DNA from 3 places in the Paenibacillus sp. FSL W8-0187 genome. Region 3 is predicted to be linked to each of the others. Evidence: riboswitches for the same ligand, from Rfam matches in the RefSeq annotation. Region 3 holds a riboswitch; each other region holds the start of a gene.
The links. A riboswitch is a leader RNA that binds a small molecule or an ion and turns the genes downstream of it on or off. The one in region 3 is predicted to bind cobalamin.
Positions count from the first base shown of each region.

Region 1 (5,752 bases), 2.2 Mb from region 3:
TGCGATCGGCATAGCGGTTGCGGTAAGTATCATGTCTGTGGGCATGAGCAGCTTTCTGAAGCAAACGGCAGACCAGGCGGACCCTGCTAACGCCGCGCTTGCTTTGACAGAAGGGATACAACATGTTTTTGATATTGCTGTTGTCGTTGCGATTGCAGGTTTCATCTTTTCTCTTTTCATGAAGCGTGTTCACATATTGGAGCAGAAATAATCCTCAATATTTGAAATTTGAAAATCAACCAGCGCGGCCAGCAGTTTCAGCGGGACGGAACCGATCACGTTCAGAAATGTCACCTTCATAAATGATGACACATTATTGTATTACATTTTATTGTAGGCGATCATATGATATAAAAAACCTCCGAGATCCCTGGTAAGGGAATCCCGGAGGTTTGTGTATTTGGAGAGGTTTTTATAGATCGTCAAAACCGTTGTCGTCGCCAACTTTGCCGTAGTTACGGGATTTAGCTTCGAAGAAGTCGGTCTTCGTCGCGTTAAGGGCTTCATCGGAGAAAGGCTTGATCCATGGCATGCAGTTAACGTCCACACCTTCGTAAGCTTTTTCCAGACCCATCATGGTGATGCGACGGTTCGCGATGTACTTGATGTAATCGCCCAATTCGTTCAGATCGATGCCGCGCACATTGCTGAGCGTGTAGTGGGCCCAGTTGGTTTCGAGCTCGACGGCACGGTCAATGGTGCGGTACAGGTAGTCGATGTTCTCTTTGGAGTTCAGCTCAGGGAAATCCTTGAGCAGCTGCTTGAACACTTCGGCGAAGAAGTAGCAGTGCTGGTTCTCATCACGCTGAATATAGGAGATCATCTGGCTGGTTGCCATCATCTTCTGGTCACGAGCGAGGTTGTAGAAGAAGGCAAATGTACTGTAGAAGAAGATGCCTTCCAGGATCAGGTCCGCGACCATCGCTTCGAAGAAGGATTGCGGCGACGGATTGTCACGGAAGTTCTGGTAAATGTTCGAGATGAACTGGTTGCGTTCCAGAAGTACCGGGTCATGCTTCCAGTATTCGAAGATGTCCTTCTGCTCTTGCTCCGATACGATGGAGGATAGCACGTAGGAATAGGATTGGTTGTGAACCACCTCTTGCTGACCGATGATAGCGGAGATGGCTTCGAGTGACGAATCAGTGAAGTAACGCTTCACGTCGCTGACAAACATCGTCTGCATGGAATCCAGAACAGCGAGCAGGGAGATGTTGATCTTGAAGGTACGCTGCTCTTCAGGGTCCAGGCGCGGGAACTGCTGCGCATCCTTGGACATCGGAATCTCGTCCGCGATCCAGTGGTTCAGCAGCAGGACTTTGTACAGCTTATACATATGAGGCATCCGAATGTCGTTCCAGTTCAAGATCCCGGAGCATTCACCTTCAATGACGCGAGTGGAGCGGTTGGGTGCTTCGGTATTAAATATCTTTTGCATTTGCATGCCGATTTTCTCTCCTTGTATATCATAGTAGGGCGGAAGGTTGAAGGGATCTGCTAGCCTATTCGAGGGACGGGTATCCACTCTCCAGCCGCTGTTGTCCGCCCTTTGCTTGAATGTATTTTTAAGGTTGCAAAGGGCTCCCAAAGGCGGACGTAAACTCTTCCGATTGGATACCCTTACCCTTGTAGTCTTTTATTAGAAAGCATATTCAACATTGCTTACAGCCGTTCGATGTGAGCCAAACATGCAGCGACTCCCAAAGGGAGAGCGATCCCAGCAGGCAGTAACTCACCAATCGCACGAAGTAACTCACAGTCTCTGCGCCGCATGAGAAGCGATTCCCAAGGGGAGAGCGATCCCAGCAGGCAGTAACTCACCAATCGCACGAAGTAACTCAATGGTCCCTGCGCCGCATGAGAAGCGATTCCCAAGGGGAGAGCGATCCCAGCAGGCAGTAACTCACCAATCGCACGAAGTAACTCATTAGCTTCCGCACTAAATTCCAGCGTTCCCGAAGGGAGAAAGCGTTCCTAGCCACTAAAGTAACGTAGAAGCGCCTCATTCAGAACCTAAGCACCTTGCGGGTGTCCAGAGGGCAGAGCCCTTGGGGCCCTCCCTTGGAAGGGAGGGTTTGGGTGGGTTCGAAATTAAAGGTTAGCTTGCACACGACTCGCACTCTTCAATCGTCAGCGCACGGCTGCGTACATAATAAGTGGACTTGATGCCGGCTTTCCAGGCATGCAGGTGCAGCTCCAGGAATTCCGAAGCCCGGATATCAGGGCGGACGTACAGGTTAAAGCTTTGCGCTTGGTCAACGTGACGCTGACGGGCGGCAGCCATTTTGATGGACCAATGCTGGTCAATCAAGAAAGCCGTTTTATAGTACCAGATCGTTTTTTCGGACAGATCCGGAGCCGGGTTAGCCACTTTGTAAGTGGTTTTTTCTTCATAAGACAGAAGTTCGTACAATGGATCGATGCTCGCTGTGGAACCCGCGATGATCGATGTGGAGCCGTTCGGCGCGATGGCAAACAGCCATGCGTTACGGACCCCGCTTTCTTGTACTTCTTGCTGCAATTCGCGCCATTGTTCGGTGGTTACGAACTTGCCTTCATGCTCGCCGTCGGTGTAACCGCGGAACGTGAAGTACTCGCCGCTCTCCCAGTCGGAGCCTTTGAATTTCGGATAGTGGCCTTTTTCCTTGGCCAACTCCATGCTGGATTTAACGAGCAGGTAGTTGATGTGCTCATACAGATTGTCGTTATATGCAACGGCTTCGTCGGATTCCCAGCGGATACCTTCCAGCGCCAGCAAGTGATGCAGACCGAAGGTGCCGAGACCGACCGCACGGTATTGGCTGTTGGTATATTGAGCTTGCAGAACTTCAATATTGTTAATGTCGATAACGTTATCCAGCATGCGAACCTGGATCGGAACGAGACGCTCCAGCACACCAGCAGGTACAGCACGAGCCAAGTGGATGGAGTTCAGGTTGCAGACAACGAAATCGCCAGGGATTTTGGAAATTACGATCCGGGTTTGGCCGTCTTTCGTAACCAGCTCCTCCTGCTCAACAACTGTCGGAGATTGGTTCTGCATGATCTCCGTGCACAGGTTGGAAGAGTAGATCATGCCATGCGCAGAGTTCGGGTTCGCACGGTTGACCGTGTCGCGGTAGAACATGTACGGTGTACCCGTTTCAAGCTGGGATTTCATGATGCGCTTCATAATGTCGATAGCTTGTACCGTAATGCGCGGCAGCAGCGGGCTCGCCACGGCTTCAGCATACTTTTGACGGAATTCGCCTTCGCCTTGTCCTTGATCATAGAAGTCTTCCAGGCCCAGCGGACGGCCGTTCTCGTCTTTCCAGCCCATGATTTTCTTCACTTCATGCGGACAGAACAGGCTCCACTCTTCACGTGCTTCTACAGCTTCCATGAACAGGTCAGGCAGACATACGCCGTGGAACACGTCATGTGCTCTCATGCGCTCGTCACCATTGTTCAGCTTCAGATCCAGGAAGGACAGAATGTCTTTGTGGAACACATCCAGGTAAACCGCGATAGCACCTTTACGAGTTCCCAATTGGTCAACGCTAACAGCGGTGTTGTTCAACTGGCGAATCCAAGGGATAACGCCGGAGCTGGTGTTCTTGTGACCGCGGATGTCAGAGCCGCGTGCACGGACTTTACCGAGGTACACCCCGATGCCGCCGCCCATTTTGCTGAGACGGGCGATATCCGTATTGGAATCGAAGATTCCTTCCAGGGAGTCGTCCACGGTATCGATGAAGCAGCTGGAAAGCTGGCCGGCTACTTTTTTACCTGCGTTAGACATGGTCGGCGTAGCGGCCGTCATATACAGGTTACTCATGGCCCAGTAGGCTTCTTTGACAAGGTCAAGACGCTTGTCAGCTGGCTCGTTGTGCATGAGGAACATCGCGATGACCATGTACCGTTCTTGCGGAAGTTCCATGACGCGACCGTCAAAGTCGTTTGCCAGGTAACGCTCAGCCAGTGTCAACAGCCCGATGTAATCAAACAGCAGGTCGCGGCTTGGATCGATGCATTCGCCGAGTTCTTCGATTTGTTCTTTGGTGTAGCTGGTCAGAAGATCCTCGCGATAAATGCCTTTCTGTACAAGCTCTGTAATGAGCGGGTAGAAGGCACCGTATGGTTCTTCCGGGTATGCTTTGTATCGGCGGTTGGTGGCCGCTTTTTTATATAAAGAGGTCAGAAACGAACGCGCAGCTGCAAACTTCCAATCCGGCTCCTCTTTGGTTACAAGCTCAAGGGCGGACATCGTGAAGGCGTTGCTGATTTCTTCGCCGGTAACTTGCTCACCGCGCAATTTGGCATTGACGCCGCGAAGCAGGCGCTCTTTATCGAGCATGTCCAATCCTTTTAGAGTCCGGTCGGCATAGACGGAGAGACGAATTTCATCAAAGGCGAGCTGACGGTTGTTCGGTTTAACTACGAGCTGGGGCATGAATAAATTCCTCGCTTTCTTCGGGGGAAATATGAAAAAGGACATCAAAAAAACATTTTCTAAAACCCGCGGGCAGGCTTGAAAATGTCCGTGCGCTGTGATTCGAAAATGACGTTTGCCATAAGCCCATGAATGGGCATGATGTTATGTACAGACGCAAGCTTAACGAACACTTACCTAAAACCCCGTAGGTTGGTGTCTGCTGCATATAGGCAGGTCTCCTGACTTGAGCTACTTCCCTCGGCATTGCCTCCCCTGAGACCTTGATCCGGTTCCTCGGTGGCATATGTCGTATGTGGATGGCTGATAGATCATAAACAGCCTTAGGCCCTTACAGTGGCGGGACCGTGATGGATTTACACCATGCTTCCCTATTAAGCCGGACTGCCTTATAGGTTGATCCGGCACCTACATACACTATATTTGGTTGTTGTTAATCTAATTTAACCCAATATATTGTGTTTGTAAACTATATTCTTAAAATTGAACGCAAAAAGAATTATAGCAAACGAGCGGCCATTGTGCCAGTTAAGAAACTGCCAAAAGGCCATAACATTTCCTGAATTGTGACCAAATGCGACCTTTTCTGCGCAGATACCACGTATATTATCGTTTTGACAAAATAGGATATATTCGTACGGACGAAATGAGGAAGATACACCATATCTTGTATGAAGTTACAGACAGACGGACTTTGATATGGAGGGTCAGAATTGATATGATAACTGTATCCGGGAGTTTAACGTATTCGGAAGCATTCCATATAAATGAGATGCAACGAGGGAGGTATTCAAGATGGCTATAGCGGAGGTAACGGTGATTCCGATCGGAACCGCAACAACGAGCTTGAGTTCTTATGTTGCCGAGATGCAGCGTATATTGAAACAACAGGATGGAATATCCTATGAGCTAACTTCGATGAGCACCATCATCGAGGGAGAGCTTAACATGATCTGGCGGGCGATTGAGGCTTTGCATGAAGCGCCTTTTCTGTCCGGTGCGAAGCGTGTATCGACTTCCGTGAAGATCGACGACCGCAGGGATCAAGTCTCCTCGAGCAAACAGAAGATCCAGTCCGTGCAGGAGAAGTTAGGCGGGTAATACCGCCAGTTACGGAGGATATTTCCGTAAGAATAGGACTTGCATTTTGCTGCTGAAGTATTATAATAATTTTTGTTGTTTCGTGAGGAATATCATCGAACCACATTTGCTGGTGTAGCTCAGGGGTAGAGCAACGCACTCGTAATGCGTAGGTCGGGGGTTCAATTCCCTTCACCAGCATCTTTACAAAGTCAATAATGGCGCGGTTTTCCGAGTTTT
Region 1 covers NZ_CP150206.1:798,515-804,266, forward strand. Annotated here, with positions in the region: gene MKY48_RS03525 (MDR family MFS transporter) at 1-211, shown strand, start outside; gene MKY48_RS03530 (ribonucleotide-diphosphate reductase subunit beta) at 413-1,444, opposite strand; gene MKY48_RS03535 (ribonucleoside-diphosphate reductase subunit alpha) at 2,099-4,432, opposite strand; cobalamin riboswitch at 4,626-4,859, opposite strand; gene MKY48_RS03540 (MTH1187 family thiamine-binding protein) at 5,228-5,533, shown strand; tRNA gene MKY48_RS03545 (tRNA-Thr) at 5,642-5,713, shown strand.
Region 1: linked by a shared signal. The riboswitch ahead of MKY48_RS03535 (ribonucleoside-diphosphate reductase subunit alpha) and the one ahead of MKY48_RS27150 (ABC transporter substrate-binding protein) in region 3 are both predicted to bind cobalamin.

Region 2 (5,752 bases), 790 kb from region 3:
CTGCAATGATGGAGGCTTCGCTTGGCGTGATCGTCATAACGCCGATGGACTGATGCGCTTCGTTTCCGAGTCCCAGCTTCTTGTAAATGTCCGGGTTCGGGTTCGCGATAATGTGAGCGAGCGTGACCTGTTTGCCAGGCACATACTCCTGAATCACACGTTGTTTCTCGGCTCCTTGTTCCATACTCCTCATCTCACTCTCGTATCGAAAACACTAAAAGAGGTTGTTCAAAAAGTCCACTTTTGATAAGAAAACCTGCAAAAAAAACAATAAAAGCCCCTTAAAAGTCCATGCGGAATTTTTAAGAAGCCACTTTGCTTTGATTTGTATGCAACACGCCATTGTGTTACTTTCACTATATTTGAATATTGCAAGCGATGTCAATACGAAATCCGTCAAATTTCGACTCGATCTTAGAATTGAAACATTTTGTTCAAAATTTGAAGCACGTCCTCTGCCGTAGGAACGCGTGGATTTGTTGCCGTGCATCCGTCTTTCAGCGCGCCTTCGGCGATCGACTCTCTCATCTCTCCAAACAGCGATTGATCCACACCGCATTCGCGCAGCGTTTGCGGCATATTCAATTGCTTCTGCAGCTGTTTGATTGCCTGTACGAGACTACGGACGCCGCTCTTGGCATTTGGTGCGGATAACCCCAAGCTTTTGGAAATTTCGGCATACCGAACCGCCGCTCTATTGCTTTCTTCCTTGCCGTAACCCGGCTTGTAATCGGCATTAAATTCGATGACATGCGGAAGAAGAATCGCATTCATGCGTCCGTGGGCAATTTTGAATTTGGCTCCCGCCACATGCGCGATCCCATGATTCAATCCCAGAGACGCAATATTAAACGCCATACCCGCGATGCAGGATGCATTATGCATTTTTTCACGCGCCTCAAGATCATTTCCGTCCTTATAAGCTCGCGGCAAATAAGCAAAGACCAGCTTCATCGCCTTCTCCGCCAGCGCATCGGAGATATCATTGGATTTGGTGGATACATACGCTTCAATGGCATGCGTCAAAACATCCAGTCCGGTATCGGCCGTAATGAAGTCCGGCACGCTTTTGACGAGCTCAGGATCGAGAATCGCTTCTTGCGGCAGCATGTCATCGGATACAAGCGGATATTTGATGTTTTTTTCTTTGTCGCTGATAACGGAGAATGACGTAACTTCAGAACCCGTCCCGCTTGTCGTCGGGATTGCAATGAACGGGATATCTCGCTGGTCAAGCAGCTTTTTCGTAAACAGCTTCATCGCTTTAGCGGCATCAATGGCAGAACCGCCGCCAATGGCAATGATTAGATCGGTGTTGAACGCACAGAGCGCCTCGACACCTTCCGTGACGACTTCAATCGGCGGATCAGGCACGATATTGCTGAAAACATATTGCTCGTTACTGCTGTGCAGGCGATCAAACACCATGTTAATCATGCCCGACTTCACCATAAATGGATCCGTGACGATGAACATACGTTTGTTTTGCCACTCTGTTAGACGATCCATCGCGCCTTGCCCCATATAGAGGTCGGCTTTAATCGAAAGTTTATCCATGTAAAGCACCTCCAAGAAGTAATTGCAACAAAAAAAGAGGCCATTCAAAGGGAAATCCCCTTCAAAAGCCTCTTTGCTTGTTATCATGTATGCACGCCATTGTGCAGCTTCTTATCATTTAGTTTTGCATATATACTGTACACCGTCATTCCGATCTTCGTCAACCGCTTCCGGAACTTGTCCTTAGATCAGACACATTAACGGCACGAATTTATAAGTGCCTGTTTAAAAAGGTCGGTCATCAAAAGCGGACTTTTGGAACAACCTCTATCAATAAAAAAAAGGGATATGCACCCCATAGTGCACGTGCTTCTTCGTCCTTGAAGAATCTCCCCGTTTGCGAGCTATACCTCATTGTATATATTCGGCGGCGAACACCCGGCTGTGGCCGACAACATCGTCGGCAGCCTCTGCTGCAATTAAAAAAAGCCTAGCGAGGCGAGAAACGTCACTAGACTTGTAAACCAGCCATTTTCGCCTCGAAATGACTGGTCTCTCCAAAGTTATTAGGCAAAAGACCTGACTTAAGACCGATCATTCGGTCTATCACAGTGGCGGGACCGTGTTGGATTTGCACCAAACTTCCATTACCTATAACTTTTTCTATTGTACATGACGCGAATAGTTGCCCATTCGACATCATTATAGCACAAACGACGCGTTTGGCGATATAAACCTTAAAAAAATGATTGACCGAATGAAACTCAAATAAAATAAAATGCCTCGGGCAGACCAAGGGACGAACGCTGCAGCGTAGATACGGTGAATTGTCTCAGAAAGACAAACAAGGAAATGGTTTTCCCATTCATTTATTCATGATCCATGTCTTCTTCTGCTCAGAGTACCACTTTCTAAGCTGATTAATATGGGCTTGATGATAACGGTTATGGTCGGCCATATGCCATAAACCCCACCGGATGGTGGCTTGCTTTTCATTCTCGTGTCCGAATGTAACGATGCGATCCAGATCGGCATCCGTTAACTGCGTACATACATCCTTCAACATACTGAGTACAACTTCATATTTAGATATAAGCGTGTCCAGAGACATTCCTTTGACCATCGGCAGCCTGTTATGTTCATCGATCATTGGGCCGTATTCATCTATGAATGACTGGGGAAGCGCCTCACCTTTAATCCTATATACCCAGTTCAGGTCGACGTACATGATATGTTTTATTAACTGAGCGGCACTATTGAAATTGTCACAAGGTCCCTTGAAGTCTATTTCCTCTTGGGCCATGCCCTCTGATATGGACTTTAGCCGTTGGCTGTTCTCTCTGACAGCGCTATATAACATTCCCACGATCGTTGACATATTCTCTTCGCCTGGCAAATCGTACAACATCCTAGCACAACCTCCCTTGTTAAAATAAATAGCATCCCAGCCTCACTATTTGGACTTTTGAATTCTTTGTTTCAGTCGTATCGATTTATTCAAGTGCAGAAAAATATGCCTTGTCGCCGGCATGAGCACTAATCCCGCAATCGTTTTGTTTCCCCAGTATTCAAGCAACCACGATGCTTCTTCCTTAACCGCATGCTGTACTTTAAGTTCATGAATTCTTGCCGCTTCAACTTTTTGCTTAAAGTCGCCTGGCAATAAACGGGATATGACTTCACGAGTGTTTCGCCCAACTTCACTTCGATAAGCTAATAAAGAACCAATATCAAGAGCCGCACTCAAATTAGCGATTTCTGCTTCCGTCATTTCATTTCCAGAATGAACATCATCAATGTGGAGTTTCTTGTTCCATTGACCTGAATGCAATACTTGGACATCGTTATTTACGAGCACGCTCATCGTCATGTCTTCAATACGCGTGATATGCCACATATGCCATATTATTGAGTTTTTTGTATCAGGAGCCTTAACTGGATATTGGCGGGATGTTTCCTCTTGTAGATCTTTAACTAACTCATCCTCAAGGGTCGCAATGGGTGAGTAGCTCATGCTTGATGAATGTAACAAGCGATGCTGCTGTAAGAATAGGTCAACCGCACTTTGATGCTTAGCCGGATCCAGAATTATCTGGGTTAGCTTTTTGTGATTTTCATTCCACTGTTTTCTTTCACTCAAATCCATGGAGAACCCTCCCTTTATAGCCTCTTCCTAATATCCATGTAACGGCTTCATTAAAGTCTGTCGCGATAAAATCAGGATACGCTTCTTTCCATTTGCCGAAATACTCGTTGTTATTATATTTTTCCAGTTCTTTGAGGCCAGCTCCCGTCTTCACTAGCACTTTCTTACAACCGGCTTCTTTGGCAGCAACCATATCCGTCCATCTATCCCCTATGACAAAGCACTCCCCTAAGTCCAAATTATTTTCTTCCGCGGCTCTCATCAGCATCCCTGCGGATGGCTTTCTACACGGACAACCCGCTCCATGCTCATGAGCACAAAGATAGATCTTATCAAAACCAAAGGCTAATAATTCCGATTCGAATTCGTCCTGTGTTACTTCGCCACGAGCAATTCCAGGTTGATTCGTAAATGAACAAACAAGCATGCCTGCGGCTCTGAGTGAACGAATCGAATCCTGTACTTGTGGAAATAGCTCAAATTCACTGGGCAAAACAACCCGATCGGTTCCTCCAAGTGTTCCGTCCCTGTCAATGAAAACAGCTTGTCTTGAGAGCTCTAGCAATTAGTTATGCTCCTTTCCTTATTCATTTTTTGCGTTGGATAGTACAGGATGTACAGGACGATTTAAACATCACTGATTGGCCGATTCATATCGCTTTCTCACTCAATTTCGTCGGTTTCGCTCCAAATAGCATATGCGCCGTAGCCTAAATACTCGCGCACCTCAAGAACCTTACTGCCCCGTATCAGAATTTCCATACCATTTTCGGAGTCCCACGCTGTACCTCCACCCAAGATTGCTCCGAATGTATTATCGTTTCGATCATAAGGATTTCGATAAAGGTCAACTTCCCCTACGGACATAAACTTCAAAATATCCTCTCCATACACTCCCTCTAAGCCGGGAGAATAATCAGCCGTATCGCTAGACATTTTGAGATTTTTCCACGCGCATGCTTTCTTGCATATTTCGTTTATGTTTTCATCCGGCAGCTGATTCAACAGATCTTGTATGTAAATTTCCGCTTCTTCCACACTCATGTCTTCCGTGCTAAAACGATATTCAACTTCACATTCGAACAACGCAAGATACCCAAACCCAGACATGCCGGTTTCCTCTGAAGGATCTTCTATTCCTACGTGTTTTAACTCAAATCTTTCGCTCACGCTATCTTCCTCCCGAATAATCCGTTTATTCTTGATTTATAATTCAATTGCTATATTCTTCATTCTCGACTGCACGGCAAAAAACCTTTTGCCACTGACGCTTCGCATGTACCGGGACACTCCATGGTCCCCCAGGCTAGGCACTGGCTGAAGGAAGTTGACTTTTATCCACAACCATACTACGATATGTAGTATGAGGTGGAATAGGAATGAAGATTAAAAAAATGAATATCGATGGTGAAGGCCTGAATCGATTTTTTGGACCACTGGAGTCTCGAATTATGGATATTCTCTGGTCTTCGGAAGCGCTTAGTATCAAGGAAGTCCAGTCGATCCTGAATCAGGAGAGTCCGATCTCGATCAATACGGTGATGACCGTCATGAATCGTCTTCTGGATAAAGGCCTGCTGACAAAGACGATGACGGGAACCGGCCGGACACGGGCAGCCAAGTTCAGTCCGCTGCAGTCAAGGGAGCAATTTCTCACCGAACAGACAAAGGAAGTGTCGCAGGGACTCATTCAAGAGTATGGGAGCTTGGTCGTGAACCATATGATCGATGCGCTGGATGATGTCGATCCCGAGGTGATCGCAAAGCTGGAGCGTAAATTAAACGATATCAGACACGGGAAAAAGCAATGAATCCCACCACACGGCTAAGATGTACCTATGCACTGATGATCGTATTCGTTTCTGTTGTTATCGTACATATGGGAATATTCATTACCTACCAGGTCCGAAGCGGAATATTTCAAGGTCCCGTTCTGAATTACGCCTTAATCGACATTGTCATTGTATATACAATTGTTCAGCTCATTTGGCGAAGTACCCGGCAATTGGTTTTATCGCATAAATGGTTAAAGCACTTCCGTGCCAACAGGCACGATAAATTATCCAAGCGCCTGAATTACAAGTACCGCGGCTGGGGAACGGAAATCAT
Region 2 covers NZ_CP150206.1:5,218,819-5,224,570, forward strand. Annotated here, with positions in the region: gene MKY48_RS23535 (BMC domain-containing protein) at 1-184, opposite strand, end outside; gene MKY48_RS23540 (1-propanol dehydrogenase PduQ) at 415-1,557, opposite strand; adenosylcobalamin (AdoCbl) riboswitch at 2,016-2,169, opposite strand; gene MKY48_RS23545 (DinB family protein) at 2,363-2,905, opposite strand; gene MKY48_RS23550 (DinB family protein) at 2,951-3,643, opposite strand; gene MKY48_RS23555 (HAD-IIIA family hydrolase) at 3,630-4,208, opposite strand; gene MKY48_RS23560 (hypothetical protein) at 4,307-4,813, opposite strand; gene MKY48_RS23565 (BlaI/MecI/CopY family transcriptional regulator) at 5,023-5,454, shown strand; gene MKY48_RS23570 (M56 family metallopeptidase) at 5,451-5,752, shown strand, end outside.
Region 2: linked by a shared signal. The riboswitch ahead of MKY48_RS23540 (1-propanol dehydrogenase PduQ) and the one ahead of MKY48_RS27150 (ABC transporter substrate-binding protein) in region 3 are both predicted to bind cobalamin.

Region 3 (5,752 bases):
CGCAGCTGCGCCATGTACCCGGGCCTTGGTGAGCGTCATATCCGGCTAGCCGTTAAACATGCCGCGGATAACGACAGGCTGCTTGCCATTATGGCGGAGGTTCTTGGCATTTCTTCTGAAGACGCAACTTAAGGGTATTAAACGTCACATACCAATGAAGCTCGGGATCAAGCAGATTTAGATCATAGAGAGCAGGGAGAGAGAAACATGGCAGTACCTTTTCTGAAAGGCAAGAATCACCTACATCGTTCGAATGCGTGGCCGGGAGCGGTGGTGTCCCTCGAATCAGAGCTGGAACAGCCTCATATCCGGATATCGCTTCCGGAGCCAGCTGAGTCCAATAGCAGCGCCATATACGGCGGCGGATTCGTAAGCTTGGATCATATCGTGAATCGTTATGTGGACAAGCATTATGATTGCAGCGACCCCGTGAACGATATGTCTAACTTTATAGCTGTTCACGGTTATCCGGCTGAATCTACAGCTGGATTGATGACGGCTGTAAAACTGAAATATGCTTCCATCCGGGAAGAGCGGAGTGAACAGGCTTCCATCCTGTGCTGCACCACCGCCGGCGTGGGCAATGCAGCCCGCGCTGGGTCGAGCCGTACGACCTTTGCCGCTTACCAGCCGGGCACGATTAATATCATGCTGATGGTGGATGGGATGATGACGCCGGCTTGTATGGTGAACGCCATGCTGACGGCGACGGAAGCGAAAGCCGCGGCGCTACATGATCTGGGCGTGAAGGATCATGAAACCGGAGCCGTCGCGACCGGAACGACGACGGACGCGATGGTCCTTGGGGTCAGCGGCAATGCAGCGTATGGCGTGAACCACCATTATGCCGGAACTGCAACCGATCTGGGCGGCATGATCGGCCGCCTTGTCTACGAGAGTGTTACGGAAAGCATTGTCTCCGAAAGAGAGGACCGGATATGACCGTCGTGTGGGTCATTTGGGCAGCGCTCGTACTGGACCTGCTGATTGGAGATCCGAGATGGCTCCCCCATCCCGTCATTGGCATGGGGAAAGCCATCCGCCGGGTTGAAGGCTGGATACGCCATTGGGCGACTTCCGCTCAGAGCCTGAAGTGGGCGGGCATTCTGCTGCCGGTGATCGTGGCCGGTGGCTCCTTCGTGCTGGCGTGGCTGCTCCTCTTGTTATGTGCAGCGATTCATCCTTGGCTTGCGTGGGGAGTGGAGATCGTGCTTATTGCGACTACGATTGCCATCAAGGGACTGCGTGAAGCAGGATTGGAGGTCTACGGCCATCTTCGCTCCGACCATATCACGGAGGCCAGGCGCGCGCTCAGCATGGTTGTCGGGCGAGACACCGGCCATCTGGATGAGCCGGAGATCGTACGGGGAACGGTGGAGACGGTTGCGGAGAATATCGTGGATGCGGTCATTGCTCCGCTGTTTTTTGCCCTGATCGGGGGAGCGCCGCTGGCGATGGCCTACCGGGCCGTGAACACGCTCGACTCCATGGTCGGTTATAAAAACGACAAATACCAGCATATCGGCTGGGCATCCGCAAGGCTGGACGATATCGCCAACTGGATACCGGCACGCCTGACCGCAGGACTGTTGACCATAGTGGCTGCGATGTTTTCGCTGCAATGGAAAAAAGCGATCAAGATGGTCAGAAGGGATGCGCGAAAGCACCCCAGTCCGAATAGCGGCTTCCCGGAATCGGCCGTAGCTGGTGCGCTGGGCATTCGTCTGGGAGGCGAGAATTCCTATCAAGGCGTGATCTCGTTCCGGGCTTACATGGGGGATCCCGAACGACCGCTTGAAGCGGAGGATATTCAGGTGACAAATCGTCTGCTGCTGGGCGTATCGGTATTGTTTACGTTACTGGGTACCGTGGTGCTTGGACTTGTGGCCGCAGCAGGAGGAAGCTTATGGATATGAGGATTACCCTGCATTTGGTCCGTCATGGCCGCACGTTGTGGAACGAGGAGCGCCGTTATCTCGGTCACGAGGATCAGGGGATTCTGGTGGAAGGAAGACAGCAGCTCCTCCCGCTGCGGGAAAGGTTTTGTACCAAGCAGTTCGTCCGGATCTATTGCAGTGATCTCCTTCGATGCAGGCAGACGCTGAATGTTATCTTACCGGATTCAACAAAGTCCGCTATTCCTGATGATGAAGATCCGGGCAGGTTTATTCCAGGTGTCGAGTATGATCCGCGGCTGCGTGAGCTCGATTTCGGGGATTGGGAGGGGAACACCTACGAGGACTTGAAGTCGGATATCTCCTATCGGCGCTGGATTGATAACCCCGCAGAAGTTGCGCCGCCAAATGGGGAGAGCTGGGAAGCGTTCTGTTCCCGGATTCAGGCATTCTTGACCGGATTGTATTTGGATTTGAAGGAACTGTTGCATGTGGAGGAAGATCCGGATACCCTTGTGCAGGCAGAGGCAGAGGCAGAGGCAGAGGCAGAGGCAGAGGCAGAGGCAGAGGCAGAGGCAGAGGCAGAGGCAGAGGCAGAGGCAGAGGCAGAGGCAGAGGCAGAGGCAGAGGCAGAGGCAGAGGCAGAGGCAGAGGCAGCCGGTTATGGTTGTGGGACACAGAGGGCCGAGTTGGATGTGCTTGTGGTCACCCATGGGGGCGTCATCCGGCAGATCGCGGCAGCTACCCTTCCGCATACGGAATTCTGGGAAACGCAAGTGTCACCGGGCGAGGAGCTCAAGCTGCAATTGACATGGGATGGAGACCGCTGGGAAGGCGTGCGGTTAAGCGAATAAATGAAATCGTATGATATCGGTGCGGAATGGGCGATAACGGGATAAATCCGTATCATAAGGCATTTGAAATGACCGATTCTTTCGGTTGTAAGAGGAAGGTTTATCGCCTATAATTTTGGGCAGAGAAACCATGCTTGGCCTAACATACATAAATTCATATTATTTGCGAGGGTCCCGGATAGAAGGCGTTGTTGCCTTCTGCCGGGTTAATAGGGAAGCCGGTGCAAGTCCGGCACGGTCCCGCCACTGTGAAGCAGGGACTTCTTCATATGCCACTGAGCCATAGCGCTTGGGAAGGCGGAGAAGTCGTTACAGCCTGCAAGTCAGGAGACCTGCCCTCGGCGAATGAATGACGGTCCTTCGAGGAGAGGATTACGTTTGCCGGACCCATGCAGCATGTGTGGGCGGAAGTTTAAGGCGCTATCTGTGAACGGTTATCCAGATGTCCTTATGTTAAAACGTAATCCCTGAGTCCTTGTTTACGAGGAGTCAGGGATTTTTGCTTTTCTTTGGAGTATGACGATTGATGTTTTTCTCCCGGTAAGGATCGGTTGAAGGAATGTAAACTCGAAAGCGCCAGGTTCTCAATTATGCATAGGGGGATTTCAAGAGATGAAAGCATTAAACAAAACATGGTCCGTACTTCTAGTAGCCATACTGATGGCTCTGGCCTTGATTGGCTGTGGAGACAAAGAAGCGGCGCCGAAGGATACCACGCAGCCTGCACAGCAGGAAGAGCAGAATAACGAAGCGCCGGCGGGTTCCGGCGAAGAGCTTAAAACGACGTATCCGCTGACCGTTAAGGATTCAACCGGGGTTGAAATGACGTTTGAGAAAGCTCCGGCCAAAATTGCATCCCTGACACCGTCCGAGACGGAAAAACTGTTCGCTTTGGGCCTGGATGAGGAAATCGTTGGCGTGTCCGATAATGACGATTATCCGGAAGCAGCCAAATCCAAGCCTAAATTGGGCGGGTTCCAAGTGAATGAAGAGGCTATTATTGCAGCCGATGCCGATGTGGTATTTGCGGCTTCGATGAATGCTCAGAATGCCGAGAAATTGCGTGAGCTTGGCGTTACCCTGTTCGTCAATGATCCGAAAACCATTGATGCCGTGATGGAGAACATCGAACTGATCGGACAAATTACGGACCGTCAAGCGGAGGCGAAAGCGGTCGTGGATCAGATGAAGCAGGAATTGGCTACCGTTACGGAAGCCGTGAAAGCCGTGAAGGATGAAGACAAGAAGAAAGTGTATGTGGAATTCTCTCCGGGATGGACCGTCGGCAAGGGTGAGTTTATGGATGAGATCATCACCTTAGCTGGCGGCGTCAACGCAGCCGGCGATGCGGAAGGCTGGTTCGAAATCAGTGAGGAAAATATTATTGCTGCGAACCCCGACGTCATTCTGTACACGGACGATGTGGTTGATGAAGCAACCAAGAAAACATTGGATCAGCTGATTAAGGAGCGCGGCGGCTGGGATCAGATCGAAGCCATCAAGAACGATCAGGTCATATCCGTGGATGCGAACCTGCTCAGCCGTCCTGGTCCCCGTGTGACGCAAGGGTTGGTGGAAGTGGCGAAGGCCGTTTATCCGGAACTGATGAATCCATGAGTAAAAAACTTGCAGGATTCGGTGCGGCCGGCATCATCCTATTACTGTTAACCTTGGTTGTCAGTCTCGGAATCGGCTCCGTGCACCTGCCTGTGAGAGAGATTGGGGCGATGCTGCTGCACCGGCTGCCGGGAATCGGCGATTCCATCGTTCCGAGCTGGGAAGCTTCATCCGAGCAAATCCTAATGAAGGTGAGATTGCCGCGCATATTGCTGGGGATGCTCGTAGGAGCCTCCCTGGCCGTCGCCGGAGCCGCCTTTCAAGGGGTATTGCGCAATCCGCTGGCGGATCCGTTTACGCTTGGTGTATCCTCGGGTGCTGCGCTTGGCGCAGCATCCCTGATTTTTTTCGGGATGGAATATTCCTTTGCCGGAGGTTACACGCTGCCGCTTGTAGCGTTTCTGACCGGAGCAGGCACCTTATGGGCGGTTCTGCTGCTGGCGAGGGATCAAGGAAAACTGCCGATCCACGGGCTCATTCTGTCCGGCGTGGTGATGCAGTCGTTTCTGGGCGCCGTCGTTTCCTTTCTGACGGTCATGTCCAAAGATACGGTAAACCAGATCCTGTACTGGACGATGGGGAGCCTGAGCATGCGTGGATGGTCGTATACGGCCATCCTTTTCCCGTATTTTATCGCAGGTTTTATCTACTTATGGAGCAGGTCGCGGGCGCTTAATATTTTGTCGCTGGGGGAACGGCAGGCCGCCCATATGGGCTTGAATGTGGATCGGTTGAAGACCAGCGTGCTCATCGTTGCTACCCTGCTCGCCGCCGCAGCCGTGTCGGTATCCGGCGTGATTGGATTCGTGGGACTTGTGGTACCGCATATGATCCGGCTGATCACCGGCTCCGATTACCGCGTCATTGTTCCACTGTCGGCTCTGGGCGGCGCGATATTCATGGTCTGGTGCGATACGGCGGCACGGTCCGTACTGGCACCAACGGAAATACCGCTTGGTGTGGTTACGGCATTCATAGGCGCTCCATTCTTTGCGTATTTGCTATACCGGAACAAAAAACGGCGCAGGGAGGGTCTATCATGATTACAGCTCAAGGACTTGGCAAAGCATATGGCAAGGTGCCGATTCTTGAAGGCGTGGACCTTCACATTGCCGAAGGGGAATGGTGGGGGATCATCGGTCCGAACGGAAGCGGTAAATCCACCCTCATGCAGCTGTTATCCGGTGTGGAGAATCCTACGCAAGGAAGTGTGACGCTTCGGGGCAAGGCGCTTGCACACTATACTCGTAAGACGCTGGCCCGGATCGTGGCGGTGCTTCAGCAGGAAGGGCTTGATCCTACCGATTTTACCGTCCGGGAAGTGTTGGAGATGGGAAGGTTCCCCTTCCTGAACTGGCTTGGCCGTGAAGATAAGGATGCAGCCCC
Region 3 covers NZ_CP150206.1:6,008,835-6,014,586, reverse strand. Annotated here, with positions in the region: gene cobD (threonine-phosphate decarboxylase CobD) at 1-132, shown strand, start outside; gene MKY48_RS27165 (adenosylcobinamide amidohydrolase) at 208-942, shown strand; gene cbiB (adenosylcobinamide-phosphate synthase CbiB) at 939-1,916, shown strand; gene MKY48_RS27155 (histidine phosphatase family protein) at 1,907-2,749, shown strand; cobalamin riboswitch at 2,902-3,104, shown strand; gene MKY48_RS27150 (ABC transporter substrate-binding protein) at 3,362-4,366, shown strand; gene MKY48_RS27145 (iron ABC transporter permease) at 4,363-5,409, shown strand; gene MKY48_RS27140 (ABC transporter ATP-binding protein) at 5,406-5,752, shown strand, end outside.